2 linked regions of the Colwellia sp. M166 genome follow. The protein of the gene in region 2 interacts with the protein of the main gene of each other region in a pairwise test. Links are inferred from orthologs where the notes say so. Each region holds a gene or a part of one and is shown on either strand. Other genes may lie near its edges.

Region 1 (8,334 bases), 950 kb from region 2 along the record:
GACATTTTTCTATCGTCAAATGCCTGAAATAATGGAACGTGGTTACATCTATATTGCTCAACCACCACTTTATAAAGTGAAGAAAGGTAAGCAAGAACGTTATATTAAAGATGATGAAGGCTTAACTGAGTACTTAACGACACTTGCTTTAGAAAATGCTGAAGTACATGTCAATGAATCAGCACCAGCAATATCAGGCTTATCTCTAGAGAAATTAGTTAAACAGTTCCGTAAAACTCACGAAACTATTAAACGTGTGTCTCGTTTGATCCCTGCTGATATTTTAGAGAAGATGATCTACGGTGATGTTATTTCTACTGAAGACTTTAAAAATAAAGATAAAGTAGAAACTTGGACTGCTAATCTTCTTAAGCAATTATCAGATCAAGATGGTAATGGTTCTATTTACACGGTAGAAGTTAAGCAAGACCAAGAGCGTAATGTTTATTACCCAAGTTTTAATGTACGTAAACATGGTATTGATACCGTTTATGACTGTGACTATGAATTTTTTGATTCGAAAGAATTTGAAAATATTCAAAATTTAAATAAAGCGGTAAATGGTTTAATGGAAGAAGGTGCTTATGTTAAGCGTGGCGAAAAAATTAAACCTATCACTGAGTTTGAAGAAGCTTTAAATTGGTTAATGGCAGAATCAAAACGTGGTCAATATATTCAACGTTATAAAGGTCTAGGTGAAATGAATCCTAGTCAACTATGGGAAACAACCATGGATCCTGAAACACGTAGAATGCTACAAGTAACTATTGAAGATGCTATTGCTGCCGATCAATTGTTTACTACCTTAATGGGTGATCATGTAGAACCACGCCGACACTTCATTGAAGAGAATGCGCTTAAAGTGGCTAACTTAGATGTTTAGCTTTTAAAATTTAAAGATAACAATGCCCGATCATCAAATCGGGCATTTTTTGTTTCTAACCTTGTATTTTTGAGTGATAAACTCTAAACATCTAAGCAAGGGCACTAGGCTAATAAAGCGACAAACGGTATAATTAGCCTTATTTATCACACTATAACCATAGAATCGGATTGTTATGAGTACGTTTAATGTAAAGACCTTTCAAGGACTAATATTGCAGTTGCAAGATTATTGGTCACGTCAAGGCTGTGTCATAGTTCAGCCATTAGATTTAGAAGTAGGGGCTGGTACATTCCATCCAATGACATTTTTGCGCTCTATTGGTCCAGAGCCAATGAGTAGTGCATATGTTCAGCCATGTCGTCGTCCTACCGATGGCCGCTACGGCGAAAATCCTAATCGTCTACAACATTACTATCAGTTTCAAGTAATGCTTAAGCCATCACCGGATAACATTCAAGAATTATATTTAGACTCACTAAAAGAGATGGGCATAGACCCGCTAGTACATGATATTCGCTTTGTAGAAGATAACTGGGAATCACCAACTTTAGGTGCCTGGGGTCTTGGATGGGAAATCTGGTTAAACGGTATGGAAGTTAGCCAGTTTACTTACTTTCAACAAGTCGGTGGAATTGAGTGTGCACCTGTTACTGGTGAAATTACATACGGTCTAGAACGCTTAGCTATGTATATTCAGAACGTCGATAGTATCTATGATCTAGTCTGGACTGATGGCCCTATGGGTAAAGTACTTTATGGTGATGTATTCCACCAAAATGAAGTCGAACAATCAACTTATAACTTTGAACATGCTGATGTTGCCGATCTTTTCAAAACTTTTGACCAATGCGAAGTGGTTAGTCAAAAGCTTATTGAAGCAGGTTTAGCATTACCTGCATATGAACAGGTTATGAAAGCCTCGCATGCTTTTAACTTACTCGATGCTCGTCACGCTATTTCAGTGACAGAACGTCAACGTTATATTTTACGTGTCAGAACGTTATCTAAAGCATGTGCACAAGCTTATTATGCAAAACGCGAAGAGCTTGGTTTCCCTCTTTGTAAGAATAACGATGCCAAAGGCACTTCAGCAGAGGGGCAAGCATAATGACTACTCAAACACTATTAATAGAATTGGGTACTGAAGAGTTACCACCCAAATCGTTAAAAACTTTAGCAATGACTTTTCATCAACAAATTAAAGCCCAATTGGACGCAGCTAAGCTTTCTTATGCTGATATCCATTGGTATGCGACACCAAGACGTTTAGCAGTTAAAGTTGATGGTTTGGTTGCTAGTCAAGCTGATAAAGCCATCGAGAAACGTGGGCCTGCTGTTAATGTAGCATTTGACGCCGAAGGTAATGCAAGTAAAGCTGCAGAAGGTTGGGCTCGTTCAAATGGCATTACCGTCGCAGATGCTGAGCGTTTGGTTACGGATAAAGGTGAATGGCTGCTACATAAAACGGTAGAGCAAGGTAAGCACATTGAGCTGTTGATTCCTGATATGGTTAACCAGGCGGTAGCTAAATTGCCAGTGCCTAAACCTATGCGTTGGGGTTCAGGCAGAACGCAGTTCATCCGCCCAGTGCATACACTGACTATGCTTTACGGCGAAAAAATTATTGCTGGTGAAACACTCAATGTAAATTCCAATAATGTTGTTACTGGACATCGTTTTCATCATGATGGCTTAGTCACTATTAATCATGCTGATAATTACGAAAAAATCTTACGTGATGCCTATGTTGTGGTTGATTATCAAGAACGTAAAAAAACCATTCTAGAGCAAATTAATTTAGCAGCTGAAGAAATTGGCGGCATTGCCTTACCTGATGAAGAGTTACTTGATGAAGTGACTTCATTGGTAGAATGGCCTGTTGTCTTAGTAGGGAGCTTTGACGAGGAGTTTCTTAATGTGCCAGCAGAACCATTAATATATTCAATGAAAGATCATCAAAAATACTTTCCGGTCACCAGTGTTGACGGTAAGTTATTGAATAAATTCATTTTTGTTTCAAATATCGCTAGTAAAGACCCAAGCCAAGTTATTAAGGGCAATGAGAAGGTAATTCGTCCACGTTTAGCTGATGCTGAATTTTTCTTTAAAACAGATAAAAAACAAACACTTGAGTCTAGGTTGGTCAGTTTAGAATCAGTTTTATTCCAAAAACAATTGGGAACAGTAAAAGCAAAATCAGAACGTATTGCCAGCTTAAGTGAATTCGTTGCTGAGAAAACGGGTGATGATAAAGCACTGGCTTACCGTGCCGGTTTGTTAAGTAAAACTGATCTGATGTCGGATATGGTGCTTGAGTTTCCACAAGTACAAGGCACCATGGGTAAATACTATGCTCAACATGATGGTGAACCCGCGGCTGTTGCGCAAGCGTTAGAAGATCAATATCGTCCACGTTATGCGGGTGATGCATTACCTGAGCAAACTATTGGTTGTGCGGTAGCTATCGCAGATAAAGTTGATTCTTTAGTGGGAATATTTGGTATTAACCAACCACCAAAAGGCGATAAAGACCCGTTTGCACTTCGCCGTGCGGCTATTGGCTTGATCCGTATTATTATTGAAAAGCAACTGAATCTTGATATTGCTGAACTCATTGCGAAAAGTGTCGAGTTATATCAAGATAAATTATCTAATGACGATGTGGCTAAACAAGTTTTAGATTTTATCTCAGGTCGCTATCGTGCGTACTACCAAGATCAAAAAATTGCCATTGATGTTATTCAAGCGGTTTTAGCTAATGCGCCATCTAAACCTTTAGATTTTGACAAACGTATTCACGCCGTAACTCACTTTAAAACGTTAGCTGAATCAACAACGTTAGCAGCAGCTAACAAGCGTGTAGGTAATATTCTAGTGAAGTTTAAAGGTGAGTTATATTCTGAATTTAAACAAGAATTAGCATCTGAAGCTGCTGAACAAGAGCTTGCTGAAAGTTTTGCAAAAGTAAAAGTGAAAGTAGCGCCATTAATGGTAGATAAAGATTATCAAAATGCACTTGCTGAATTAGCGACATTAAAGCAACCAATTGATAACTTTTTCGATAATGTTATGGTGATGGCAGACGATGAAGCCATTAAAACTAACCGTTTAACTTTGCTCAGTGAAATTCGTAATAGCTTCTTTGCTATTGCCGATATATCATTATTGCAATAAATACCAGTTGCAATAATACGGTGCTAGCCATTTTATTATAAAAAATAACTTATATGAACATGACAAAAAGGAAGGCTTAGGCATTCCTTTTTTATTAGAGGGAAAGCTAGGGGAATAGCAGTAATACCAAGTTTATAAAGTTTTAATGATACTTAACTAACGCTTGGTTAAGCCATGCCTTTTTTAATAACATATTGAAAAGGTTTGTTGGTTGCTTGTTGGGCAATAAGCTGATGTTCCATAAAGCGACAAAAACTGGGGATATCTCTTGTCGTTGATGGGTCATCAGTGCTAACTAATAGCGTTTCACCGGCGGCAATCTGACGGATTTTTTGTCGTATCATCATCACCGGCTCTGGACAGCGTAGTCCTATTGCATCTAATTGATGGTCAGTGTCTGGAAGTGTCTTGGTTGTCATTTCTAACCTTGCTAAGCAATATATACTGCCGCCAAGTTTAAAGCCTATTTACAATGACGCAACCATAATATTATTGGTAATAATGAATAATTCAAAAATAATTTTAACTAATATGGTTGAGATTCAGCGTTACTATTTAAAATTAAGCGGATAAATATGGTGATTAGACTTGCTTTGTTACGTTAGGAGTGAATAATTGAGCTACGCTTATTTTCCCAAGGCCATCCAATGCCGTTAGGTAGTTTCCGATTTCTCAAAAGCATTTTATTAAGTACACTATTGGCAAGTACAGCAAGTTTTGCTAATGATGAAAACTTGCAAAGGAAAACCTTTTTGCAAGCCGAAAAGCAAGTGTGGAATAGTGGCTCTGCAACTTATCAAAATTTATACAACCAACTGCACTACTACCCACTTCAGCCTTATTTGGATCAGAAGCGTTTAATGACAAAAATCAACTTGTCGTCTGCGTCAGAAATTAATGACTACTTAAACAAGTATGAAGGCACACCACTGGATTGGCCATTAAGAAAAAAATGGTTAAATTATTTAGCTAAACGTAACAAACCGGTACTTTTTCAACGCTTTTACAAAGTAACCAATAACGTTGAGTTAACCTGTCAATATTACTTATTTCAATTGAAATCGGGAGTAGCAGCTTCAAGTATCTTGCCAAAAGTGACACCACTGTGGCTGGTTGGTAAGTCTCAACCTAAAGTTTGTGATCCGCTATTTAAAAAATGGCAACAAGCGGGTTATCGAACCAATGATATTATCTGGCAACGTATCGTGTTAGCCGCAGATGGTGGTAAGCATACTTTAATTCCTTATTTAACCATGCTATTACCAAAAAATGAGCAGTATTTAGCTGAGCTTTGGCATAAAGTACGTCGTGATCCGTCCTACGTTAAACGTTTAACAAAATTTAAAAACAAAACTCCAAGAGAAGCTGAAATTGTTGCTTACGGTTTAAAGCGTTTGATATGGCGTGCACCTCAACAAGCACTTGATAGTTATGCTTTAGCTAAGACACTATTACCATTTACAAAACAACAGCAACAACAAATCACCTTGAAGTTTGCTTTAGCATTGGCCAGTAAAAATCATTTAGATGCGGCAGGGTGGTTAGCACAAGTTGATGATAAAGATTTTAATAGTAATTTAACACAGTGGTATATAACAGACGCATTACGAGATCAAAATTGGCAAAATATTAAAACTAAGCTGTTAAAATTACCTGAAATAGCACAAAAAAGCCTAAAGTGGCGTTATTGGTATAGTAGAAGTTTATTGGCAACCGGAGCGCTAGAAACTGGCAATAAACTATTAAGTGAACTGGCACAAAGCCGGCATTATTATGGTTTTTTAGCCGCCAGCTATTTAAATAAGCCAGCTAACTTTCAGAACATACCGCTTGATGTTAGTGCTGATGAAAAAGCGTTGATTATTAAAAGCCCTGAAGCGAAAAGAGCCTTTGAGTTGTTTGCTATTGGCCGATTTCATCATGCGCGTCAAGAATGGAACTATTGGTTATCGAAACTCAATAAGCGAGACAAGTTAGTTGCTTCTAAAATTGCTAATGAGATGCATTGGTATGACAGAGCTATATTTACCTTAGCTAAGGTTGGCTATCTTGATGATGTTAATTTACGCTTTCCATTAGGCTTTGAAAATGAGATTAAACATTACGCTGGCAATGAAAAAATCAATTCAGCATGGGCGTTTGCTATTGCTCGGCGAGAAAGTTCGTTCATGTCAGATGCTAATTCCTCTGCAGGGGCTAAAGGCTTAATGCAAATAATGCCAGGTACGGCAAAGCAGTTAGCACGTAAAACAGTGTCTAATCGGTATTTACTCGATGCTAAAAATAATATCAAGCTAGGGACTAAATATTTACGAAACTTATTGGATCGTCATGATGGTAACCCTGTGCTTGCTACCGCAGCTTATAATGCCGGTCCTTATCGAGTAAAAACTTGGTTAAAGGGGGCTGAATCGCTACCTGCAGATGTTTGGATCGAGACTATTCCGTTTAAAGAAACACGAGAATACGTCAAAAGTGTTCTCGCGTATCAACAAATATATCAACATAAAGTAGGGCAAACAGTTTCGTTATTTGATCAGATCATTGCGATGAATATAAATGAATAGCGCATATATAGCCATGATAGCTCTGAAACAGTATGTTGAAGTATCATAGGTATAAGCATTATCATATCGCACTAAACGCGGTATAATTAAAACAACAAGAAATTTAGAGAGTTACCAGATGAATACACTAGCGAGTCACTATCCAGCTCATGTTGCTGAATTACAAAAAAGAACCAAAGCTGTATTAACAAGAGAAAATCTTCAAGGCTTAGTCATTCATTCTGGTCAAGAGATCAAGGCTTTTTTAGACGATAATAGCTACCCATTTCGTGTTAATCCACACTTTAAAGCATGGTTACCTTTAGTTGATATTCCTAATTGTTGGTTATTAGTAAATGGCCGCGATAAGCCAACACTTATTTATTACCAACCAGTTGATTTTTGGCATAAAGTTATTGAATTAGCCGGTAGCTACTGGAGTGATTTTTTCGATATTAAAATTCTCTCTAAGGCAAGTGAGGTTGATAAGTTATTGCCTTACGATAAAAAGGCCTTTGCTTATATCGGTGCTCATATCGAAGTCGCAAAAGCCTTAGGCTTTGAGCATATCAATCCTGAGCCATTGATCAACTATTTACACTTCCATCGTGCTTATAAAACATCATATGAGCAAGAATGCATGCGCCGTTCTAATGCCATTGCGGTTAAGGGCCATAAAGCAGCAAAGGCGGCCTTTTTTGATGGCGCCTCAGAATATGATATTCAACATGCTTACCTTAAAGCGACACAGCATGTTGAAAGTGAAACACCTTATGGCAATATTGTCGCCTTGAATGAAAACACGTCGATATTACATTACACCGCGTTAGATCGCGAGGTGCCACAAGCACACCGGTCATTTTTATTAGATGCGGGTGCTAATTTTCATGGTTATGCCTCAGATATCACGCGTACTTATTCCTTTAAGCGCGATCGTTTTGCAGAGTTAATCGCTCGCATGGACAGCTTAATGCTAAATGCGGTTGATGGTTTAAAGCCAGGGCTTAGTTACGTTGATCTGCACATTGCATCATATCGCGAGATAGGTAAGGTACTAAAAGAGTTTAATTTTATTAATGTTGATGTTGATACTGCAGTAGATAGTGGCATTATTTCAACTTTCTTTCCGCATGGTTTAGGGCATCATTTAGGTTTACAAGTCCATGATGTTGGTGGCTTTATGGCTGACGAACGTGGTACTCATGTTAATACTCCTGAGCAACACGCTTTTTTACGGACATCACGTATCATTGAAAGCAATCAAGTTTTCACTATCGAACCTGGATTATATTTCATTGATTCACTGCTTGCTGACTTAAAGCAATCAGTGCATGGCAAAATGGTTAACTGGCAAGAAGTTGATACTATGCGTCCATTTGGCGGTATCAGAATCGAAGATAATATTATCGTTCACCAGTCTCATAATGAAAATATGACACGAGATTTTGAATTAAATTAAGCGAATATATACGTGTCCACGCCTTATGTGATAGCTGCTGACGAGATTATTGATGAAACAATTGTCACTCGCAGCCGCTTTATTTGCTACCTTAAGCCTTGCACTAGTGCTGCTGATGCCAAGGCGTTTATAAAAAGTTTACAAGCACTGCACCCACAGGCTAATCATCACTGTTACGCCTTTATTGCTGGTCGGCCTGAAAATAGTCAGTTGTATGGTTTTTCTGATGATGGTGAACCATCAGGTACCGCCGGTAAACCTATGCTGAG
Region 2 (8,390 bases):
CCAAATGATGCTTGTTCACTAGGCATATCAACGCCACGCAATTCTAAGAGATATTGCGCACGTTTTAACGGATTTTTTAATGTTTGATATGCGTCATTAATTAGCGTAGATTTCTTTACCGCTAGCATTTGCTCTTGGCTTGATGCATGAGCAAAGCGATCAGGGTGCACTTTTTTCTGTAATGTTTGATAAAGTGTTGAAAGCCTAGTTAAATCAATAGTAAACTGAATTTCTAAACCAAATAATTGAAAATAATTCACAACAACTCCAGTGAAACTAATCACTCATTAAACATTAAAACTTTCACCACAACCACATTCGCCTTTAGCGTTTGGGTTGGTAAATTTAAAGCCTTCGTTCAAGCCTTCTTTAACAAAATCAAGTTCGATACCATCAAGATAAACTAAGCTTTTACCATCAATAATAATATTACAATCATTAATAGAAAACATGGTGTCATCTTCATTTAGCTCATCAACAAATTCAAGTACATAAGCTAAACCAGAACAACCGGTTGTTTTAATACCTAATCGTAAACCAAGGCCCTTGCCTCGGTTTTCGATAAACGATTTTACCCTGTCAGATGCCGCAGGCGTCATCGTTACACTCATAGCCAACCTCCAGCTTAATCTTGGTGCTTACTACGGTAATCTTCAATTGCCGCTTTAATAGCGTCTTCTGCTAAAATCGAGCAATGAATTTTCACTGGCGGTAATGCAAGCTCTTCTGCAATGGCAGTGTTCTTGATTTCGCCCGCTTCATCAATTGATTTACCTTTAACCCATTCTGTAACCAATGAGCTTGAAGCTATTGCAGAGCCACAACCGTAAGTTTTAAATTTCGCATCTTCGATAATACCGTCAGCTGAAATTTTAAGTTGTAACTTCATCACGTCACCACATGCAGGTGCGCCGACCATACCCGTAGCAACTTGTGGATCGTTTTTATCTAAAGAACCAACGTTGCGTGGATTTTCATAATGATCAATTACTTTTTCGCTATAAGCCATGTTATTTCTCCTAGTGCTCTAGTGAGCAGCCCACTCTATTGAGTCTAAATCGATACCGTCTTTGAACATTTCCCAAAGCGGTGACATGTCACGTAAATGGCCAATTGCCTTTTTAATCAGGTCAATGGCATAGTCAATTTCTTCTTCTGTGGTAAAACGGCCAAAGCTAAAACGAATTGAGCTATGTGCCATTTCATCATTTAAGCCCAAAGCGCGTAAGACATATGACGGCTCTAAACTTGCTGATGTACAGGCTGAGCCTGAAGATACTGCTAAGTCTTTTAATGCCATAATTAATGACTCACCTTCAACAAAGTTGAAGCTAACATTTAAGTTACCTGGGTAACGTTTGTCAAAGTCGCCATTAACGAAAACTTGTTCCATATCGTTTAAGCCAGCCCATAAACGGTCACGCATTTTCACTACGTGTGCTTCGTCTTGTGCTAATTCTTCTTTCGCGATTCTAAAAGCTTCGCCCATACCAACGATTTGGTGCGTTGCTAATGTACCTGAACGCATACCACGTTCATGGCCACCACCGTGAATTTGTGACTCTAAACGCACGCGAGGCTTACGAGAAACGTAAAGTGCGCCAATGCCTTTAGGACCATAAATTTTATGGGCAGAAAACGACATTAAATCAACTTTTAAATGTTGTAAGTCAATATTGATTTTACCGGCACTTTGCGCAGCATCAACATGGAAGATAATTTTGCGTGCACGACACATTTCGCCAATTTCAGCGATGTCTTGAATAACACCAATTTCGTTATTCACGTGCATAATACTAATAAGTACTGTGTCTTCACGAATAGCAGCTTCTAATTTCTTTAAGTCAATTAAGCCATTCTTTTCAGGATCAAGGTAAGTTACCTCAAAGCCTTGACGTTCTAATTCACGACAAGTATCTAATACCGCTTTATGCTCAGTTTTACAGGTAATAATGTGCTTACCTTTTTTACTGTAAAACTTGGCTGCGCCTTTAATAGCTAAGTTATTAGATTCAGTTGCACCTGAGGTGATAACAATTTCACGAGGATCGGCATTAATCAAATCTGCTATTTGATTACGAGCGATATCAACCGCTTCTTCCGCTTGCCAGCCAAATTTGTGTGAACGTGAGGCTGGGTTTCCGTAAAAACCATCAGTGGTCATATATTGCATCATTTTTTCAGCAACACGTTTATCTACAGGTGTAGTCGCTGAATAATCAAAATAAATAGGAAGCTTCATTGGTTAATAATCTCCAATTGAACGGGCAACTAGTGCCAGTCATTCATAATGTTACGGGTGGTAATTAATGTCTCTAACGAGGGTGACTTACGAGCTTTCGCTGTTATTTCATCTTGTCGTTGTGACACTATTTTTACATTTCGTTGCTCGACGAGCTCGGCAAGCGAAATACTCTTTAAAAAATCTTCAATTCTATCGCTTAAATCAGACCATAAATAATGTGTGAGGCATTGCTGACCATCTTGGCAGTTACCTTTACCACCACATTTTGTGGCATTGATACTTTCATCAACGGCGTTAATCACATCAGCAACGGCAATTTGCGCTGAGCACTTACCTAAGCGATAACCTCCGCCTGGTCCACGAACACTATTAACAAGACCATACTTTCTAAGACGTGAGAAAAGTTGCTCTAAATATGATAATGAGATACCTTGGCGCTCAGAAATATCTGCCAAAGGAACAGGCCCAGTTGCGGCATGAATTGCCACATCAAGCATAGCTGTTACTGCATATCGACCTTTAGACGTCAGTTTCATTTATTACCCCTATCAATTTGCTGCGCAATTTTACATATCCTTATAAAATAGTCAACTAAATACCCGAGTGATTTACTCAAGTATTTTACTCGGGTTTATAAATTAGTCAATAAAAAGGCAAAACATAAGTGTTTTTCAATATTTCTACTTATGTTTTGTAGTGAATTAACACCTTTCGCGAGCGAGTGCTTTCAAAAAATTATTTCTAAATATTGCTAAATTGAAGGATCAAAAGACTCAGTTGCGCTTTCGCGACGTTTAGCGGCAGCTTTCTCATCTTCGTCAAACTCACCAACACTTAACTCTGGTAAAGCTTCTTGACAAACTTGACCACCAAGCTGGTTCACTTCTCGACATAAATCAGAGACTTTGTTATCCATTAAGTGCATATGGTCAAGCAAACGACCTATCGCTTTTGCTACCGGGTCTGGATTATCGGTAGCCACGGCATAAGCATCAAAACCGTATTTTTTCGCCACTTTTTCACGATTTTCTGCCGCACCATTATCTTTGTTTGGATTAACAATACGACCTGGAATACCAACGGCTGTGGCATTATCAGGTACATCTTTAACTACCACTGAATTGGAGCCAACCTTACCATGATGACCAATGGTAATAGGTCCTAAAATTTTAGCACCGGCGCCAATAACAACATTATTCATCAGTGTTGGATGGCGTTTGCCCTCCTTCCAGCTGGTGCCACCTAAAGTAACGCCTTGGTATAAAGTTACATCATCACCAATTTCTGCTGTGCCACCAATAACAACGCCCATACCGTGATCAATAAAAAATCGACGACCGATAGTAGCACCAGGATGAATTTCAATACCGGTCAACCAACGCGAGAATGTTGATAAACTACGCGCTAACCACTTCCAATTGCATTTCCACAATTTATGACTCAAACGATGAAACCAAACCGCATGTAAACCTGGGTAATTGGTTAATACTTCAAATACATTACGTGCTGCTGGATCTCGATCAAATACACTATTGATATCTTCTTTCATGCGGCTAAACATACCACTTTCCTTAATTCTCAGTTTTAAGTCGGTGCTTATTCAATTAGCTAAATCACTAACGACTATAATTAATCTGTATTTTTTTCAGTGCTCGATGCTTTGGCAACGCGCTCAACTGAAGCTAAAATACCGCGCATCATTTTTAATTCTTTGACATCAGGTCGGGCGCGATTAAATAAACGACGCAGTTTGGTCATCACTAAACCAGGATGGCTCGGGACAATAAAGCCAGTTGCTTTTAATGCTTCTTCAAAATGTTGATAGAAACGTTCCGTTTCATCTACCACCGGATATTCTTCAGCTTCATTTAATGTAAAAGCCTGTTGTTGGTGTGCTAAAAAGCTAGTTCGAACTTCATAACTTAGGGTTTGTACTGCCATGGCTAAATTCAGTGAGCTATATTCTGGGTTTGCAGGAATTTGTACGTGGAAGTGACATAATTGCAATTCTTCATTGGTTAAACCACTACTCTCGCGACCAAAAACTAACGCCACAGGATATTCTTGTGCTTCAGTGATCAGCTTTTCACCACAACCACGTGGCTCTAACATCGGCCAAGGTAACGTACGTGAACGAGCACTGGTGCCAACCACTAAACCGCAATCAATGATGGCTTCTTCCAGAGTCGCGACAACTTTAGCGTTTTTTAATACATCGGTTGCACCAGCAGCTAATGCCTGTGCTTGACCATTAGGCATTTCAATGGGATCAACTAATACCAGCTCAGTTAAACCCATTGTTTTCATGGCACGAGCAGCTGAACCGATATTACGGCAATCGGAGGTATTAACGAGCACTATACGTACTTTATTTAATAAAGAATCTGACATTATCTTCACTTACTTAATGCGATGGCAACAAATTGAACTTCAAATGCTACCTATCTAGATGGCTAAAATTGTCGATAATGTTAACACAGAACATATCCCTGTACTGAGAAAAAATCACCACTTTAATTTAGTTTTATAGTGTTTATCAATATGGGTTAGCTCTTTTACATATATAAGTAGCCCTAATTACCCTTAAGCAGTGAAAAATAAGCTAAGTTCTCTCTCATCGGTTATAACTTAGCTATGTGAATCACTAAATGAAAAATAAGGTGGTCGCAAATTGATAATTAGTTTGCTATAATTCGCGCGCTCAATTTTAGGGGTTCATCCAAGTATGACTCTTAATGTTGACCTCGTTCTTTTACATAGCTGTTTATGACATTTTACAACATTATAGGGTAGTCGATCATGCATCCGATGCTAAATATTGCCGTGCGCTCTGCGCGTGCTGCGGGCAAAGTAATTCTGCGCGCTTTTGAACAAGTAGATAAGATTGAAATTGAATCTAAGGGTACTAACGATCTCGTTACTAATGTTGATATAAGTGCTGAACTAGCTATTGTTGAAACAATCCAAAAATCTTACCCTAATCACACGATCATTGGTGAAGAGTGTGGATTAATTGAAGGGAAAGACAGCGATTATCAATGGATTATTGACCCGCTTGATGGAACTTCTAACTTTGTTAAAGGTATTCCTCACTTTGCAGTTTCAATTGCTTTAAAAGTGAAAGGAAAATTAGATCAATCAGTGATCTACGATCCTATCCGTGGCGAGCTATTTACTGCAAGTCGTGGTAAAGGTGCACAACTAAACGGTTTTCGTATTCGCGTTAAACAATCAAAAGAACTTAAAGGTTCTATTTTAGCGACAGGCTTTCCTTTCAAACATAAGCAACACACAAATGCTTATTTAGAAATGTTTAAAACTTTGTTCGGTAAAACTTCTGATATGCGTCGTGCTGGCTCTGCTGCACTTGATTTAGCATACGTTGCTGCTGGCCGTGTTGATGGTTACTTTGAAATCGGCTTAAAACCTTGGGATACCGCTGCTGGTGAACTAATGGTTATCGAAGCGGGTGGTTTAGTTACCGATTTTGTTGGCGGTCATAACCACAGCAATTCAGGTAACATTGTGGCAAGTAGCCCACGCTTAGCAAAAGAAATATTGAAAGATATTCGTCCTCATTTAGGTGAAGCTCTAAGCAAATAAAGCTTAATACTTACCGTTAAAAAGCGCCTGAAGGCGCTTTTTTTGTGCCTGAAATATATGAATTTAACGTGAACGTCAGGGGAAAGCACTTAGCTAAGCTTTATATTCCATGGGAGTAATAAATTGATGAACGTGGTAATAAACTCGTTCATCAGAAAATAAAAGCCGATCCTCATCAATTACACAAGCAAAAGGAATTAAGAGGAATTAAGAAGACACTCACCCTAAATTGAAGAAATATAGCTTATGCACTACGCTCAACTAACCAAGCGACTTATTTTAGGTGACTTATGGCCACGCCAAGGAAACAACAAATCAGTCTAGCCGATACGCCTTATTATCATTGCGTTGCACGTTGTGTCCGCCGTGCTTTTTTATGTGGTGAAGATAAATTATCAGGTCAAAGCTATGAGCACCGTCGCGGCTGGGTAGAAGATAAGCTGCACTGTCTCACACAAGTCTTTGCCATAGAATTAAGAAGACACTCACCCTAGAATTAAGAACACAGAATTAAGAAGACACTCACCCTAAATTGAAGAAATATAGCTTATGCACTACGCTCAACTAACCAAGCGACTTATTTTAGGTGAGTTATGGCCACGCCAAGGAAACAACAAATCAGTCTAGCCGATACGCCTTATTATCATTGCACTGCACGTTGTGTTCGACGGGCTTTTTTATGTGGTGAAGATAAATTATCAGGTCAAAGCTATGAGCACCGTCGCGACTGGGTAGAAGATAAGCTGCACTGTCTCACACAAGTCTTTGCCATTGATGTTTGCGCCTATGCGGTGATGAGTAATCATTATCATGTAGTGGTTTTTATTGATGAAGAAAAAGCGCAGCAATGGAGCATGGCGGAAGTACTTGAGCGCTGGCATCGTTTATACAAAGGGACGTTACTGACAAAACAATATTGTCATGGTGATACCTTAGCAAAACCGTTACTTGATATCGTTAAAGCGACTGCCGAGGTTTATCGAAAACGCTTGATGAAAATCAGCTGGTTTATGGGCTACATCAATGAAGGTATTGCTAGAAAGGCTAATCAAGAAGATAACTGCACAGGCCGATTCTGGGAAGGACGATTTAAATCTCAAGCATTATTAGATGAAGCAGCACTGGCGGCTTGTATGGCCTATGTAGATTTAAACCCTATTAGAGCAAAGATAGCCAAAACGCCGGAGAACTCCGCTCACACTAGCGTAAAGCTACGCGGTGAACAGGCAAAGAAAAACCAACAACCCAATACCCTGTTACCTTTTATCGGTAATCCAAGAAAAGATATGCCAAAAGGTTTACCCTTTGAACTTGCCGACTATCTGCAATTAATCGAATTGACCGGTCGCTGTATTAGAGCAGATAAACCTGGCTATATCGACGATAACCAACCCCCTATACTGAGTCGCTTAAATATCAGCGCTGACAACTGGTTAATCATCACCACAGAATTTAGAACACAGTTTCATGGCGCTATTGGTCATGAAGATGCCCTCAGTGATTATTGCGCGCATCAACAGTTAAAACGACGACAGAATTTGAGTCATTGCAACAAACTCTTTGGCTGAAGTTCCCCTCAACCATTAATAAAACAGCTTAAACTTTTAATCAGACGCTATCTGAGAATAACTAGGGCCAAAGTATCAGCGCTAGAGGCTAAATAGAGTAAAAAGCGTGTTTTATTGGTCCTTACTGGTATCAAACAGCAATATTGCGTGTGACTCTAGATAAGTTGTTATTAAATAGCGATATCGGCATCAACGCTAATTTAGAGTGAGTGTCTATTTAATTATTGAATTTGAGTCATTGCAACAAACTCTTTGGCTAAAGTTCCCCTCAACCATTAATAAAACAGCTTAAACTTTTAATCAGACGCTATCTGAGAATAACTAGGGCCAAAGTATCAGCGCTAGAGGCTAAATAGAGTAAAAAAGCGTGTTTTATTGGTCCTTACTGGTATCAAACAGCAATATTGCGCGTGACCCGAGATGAGTTGTTATTAAATAGCAATATCGGCATCAACGCTAATTTAGAGTGAGTGTCTATTTAATTATTAAAATAGAGTAAAAAGCGTGTTTTATTGGTCCTTACTGGTATCAAACAGCAATATTGCGCGTGACTCCAGATGAGTTGTTATTGAATAGCGATATCGGCATCAGCGAAAATTTAGAGTGAGTGTCTGTTTAATTTGTTTAATTTTTATTTAGCGATATCGGCATCAGCGCAAATTTAGAGTGAGTGTCTGTTTAATTTTTAGCTGCCTAACGGCAGCTAAATAAAACCCTATTGCCTATTGACGGGGATAAGGCTCATATGTGTTATACGTATGCTTTCACTTATTAAATAGGCTTGGCTTTTTAAAGGCAAACCTTAAGAAAAATGCTCCAATTAATAAATTGAGCAAAGTGTCTATGTTACTCAATTTTATGCTGGCAAAGATCGATAAAGAAGATATAAGTGAAGCAATCACCATCGATAGCCCAATAACTAACGCAAGAGTTTTAAATGTTTTTGTTCGAGTGATCATCCGTGCTCCGAATTT

The links.
Region 1: the proteins of FGD67_RS07095 (region 2) and tusA interact in binary tests that used the Escherichia coli proteins (3 or more experiments, as listed by UniProt). The link is inferred for Colwellia sp. M166 from one-to-one orthologs.

The regions. Positions count from the first base shown.
Region 1 is NZ_CP040755.1:2,504,687-2,513,020, forward strand. The notes cover bases 2,854-5,604. They hold tusA (sulfurtransferase TusA), read right to left. Parts: upstream 4,480-5,604; coding sequence 4,228-4,479; downstream 2,854-4,227. Other genes in these bases: glyS (glycine--tRNA ligase subunit beta), read left to right, coding at 2,854-4,060; FGD67_RS11435 (transglycosylase SLT domain-containing protein), read left to right, coding at 4,708-5,604. In the rest of the region: gyrB (DNA topoisomerase (ATP-hydrolyzing) subunit B), read left to right, coding at 1-883; glyQ (glycine--tRNA ligase subunit alpha), read left to right, coding at 1,059-1,994; more of glyS, read left to right, coding at 1,994-2,853; more of FGD67_RS11435, read left to right, coding at 5,605-6,627; pepQ (Xaa-Pro dipeptidase), read left to right, coding at 6,746-8,065; FGD67_RS11445 (YigZ family protein), read left to right, coding at 8,078-8,334. UniProt on the Escherichia coli protein: Sulfur carrier protein involved in sulfur trafficking in the cell. Part of a sulfur-relay system required for 2-thiolation during synthesis of 2-thiouridine of the modified wobble base 5-methylaminomethyl-2-thiouridine (mnm(5)s(2)U) in tRNA.
Region 2 is NZ_CP040755.1:1,561,227-1,569,616, forward strand. Bases 136-2,942 are described here. They hold FGD67_RS07095 (IscS subfamily cysteine desulfurase), read right to left. Parts: upstream 2,243-2,942; coding sequence 1,028-2,242; downstream 136-1,027. Other genes in these bases: hscB (co-chaperone HscB), read right to left, coding at 136-260; iscA (iron-sulfur cluster assembly protein IscA), read right to left, coding at 288-611; iscU (Fe-S cluster assembly scaffold IscU), read right to left, coding at 626-1,009; iscR (Fe-S cluster assembly transcriptional regulator IscR), read right to left, coding at 2,272-2,781. Outside these bases: more of hscB, read right to left, coding at 1-135; cysE (serine O-acetyltransferase), read right to left, coding at 2,997-3,806; tRNA (cytosine(32)/uridine(32)-2'-O)-methyltransferase TrmJ, read right to left, coding at 3,875-4,636; suhB (inositol-1-monophosphatase), read left to right, coding at 5,045-5,848; FGD67_RS07120 (Type I secretion system protein TolC), read left to right, coding at 6,139-6,342; FGD67_RS07125 (transposase), read left to right, coding at 6,442-7,416; FGD67_RS07130 (hypothetical protein), read left to right, coding at 8,260-8,390. UniProt on the Escherichia coli protein: Master enzyme that delivers sulfur to a number of partners involved in Fe-S cluster assembly, tRNA modification or cofactor biosynthesis. Catalyzes the removal of elemental sulfur from cysteine to produce alanine.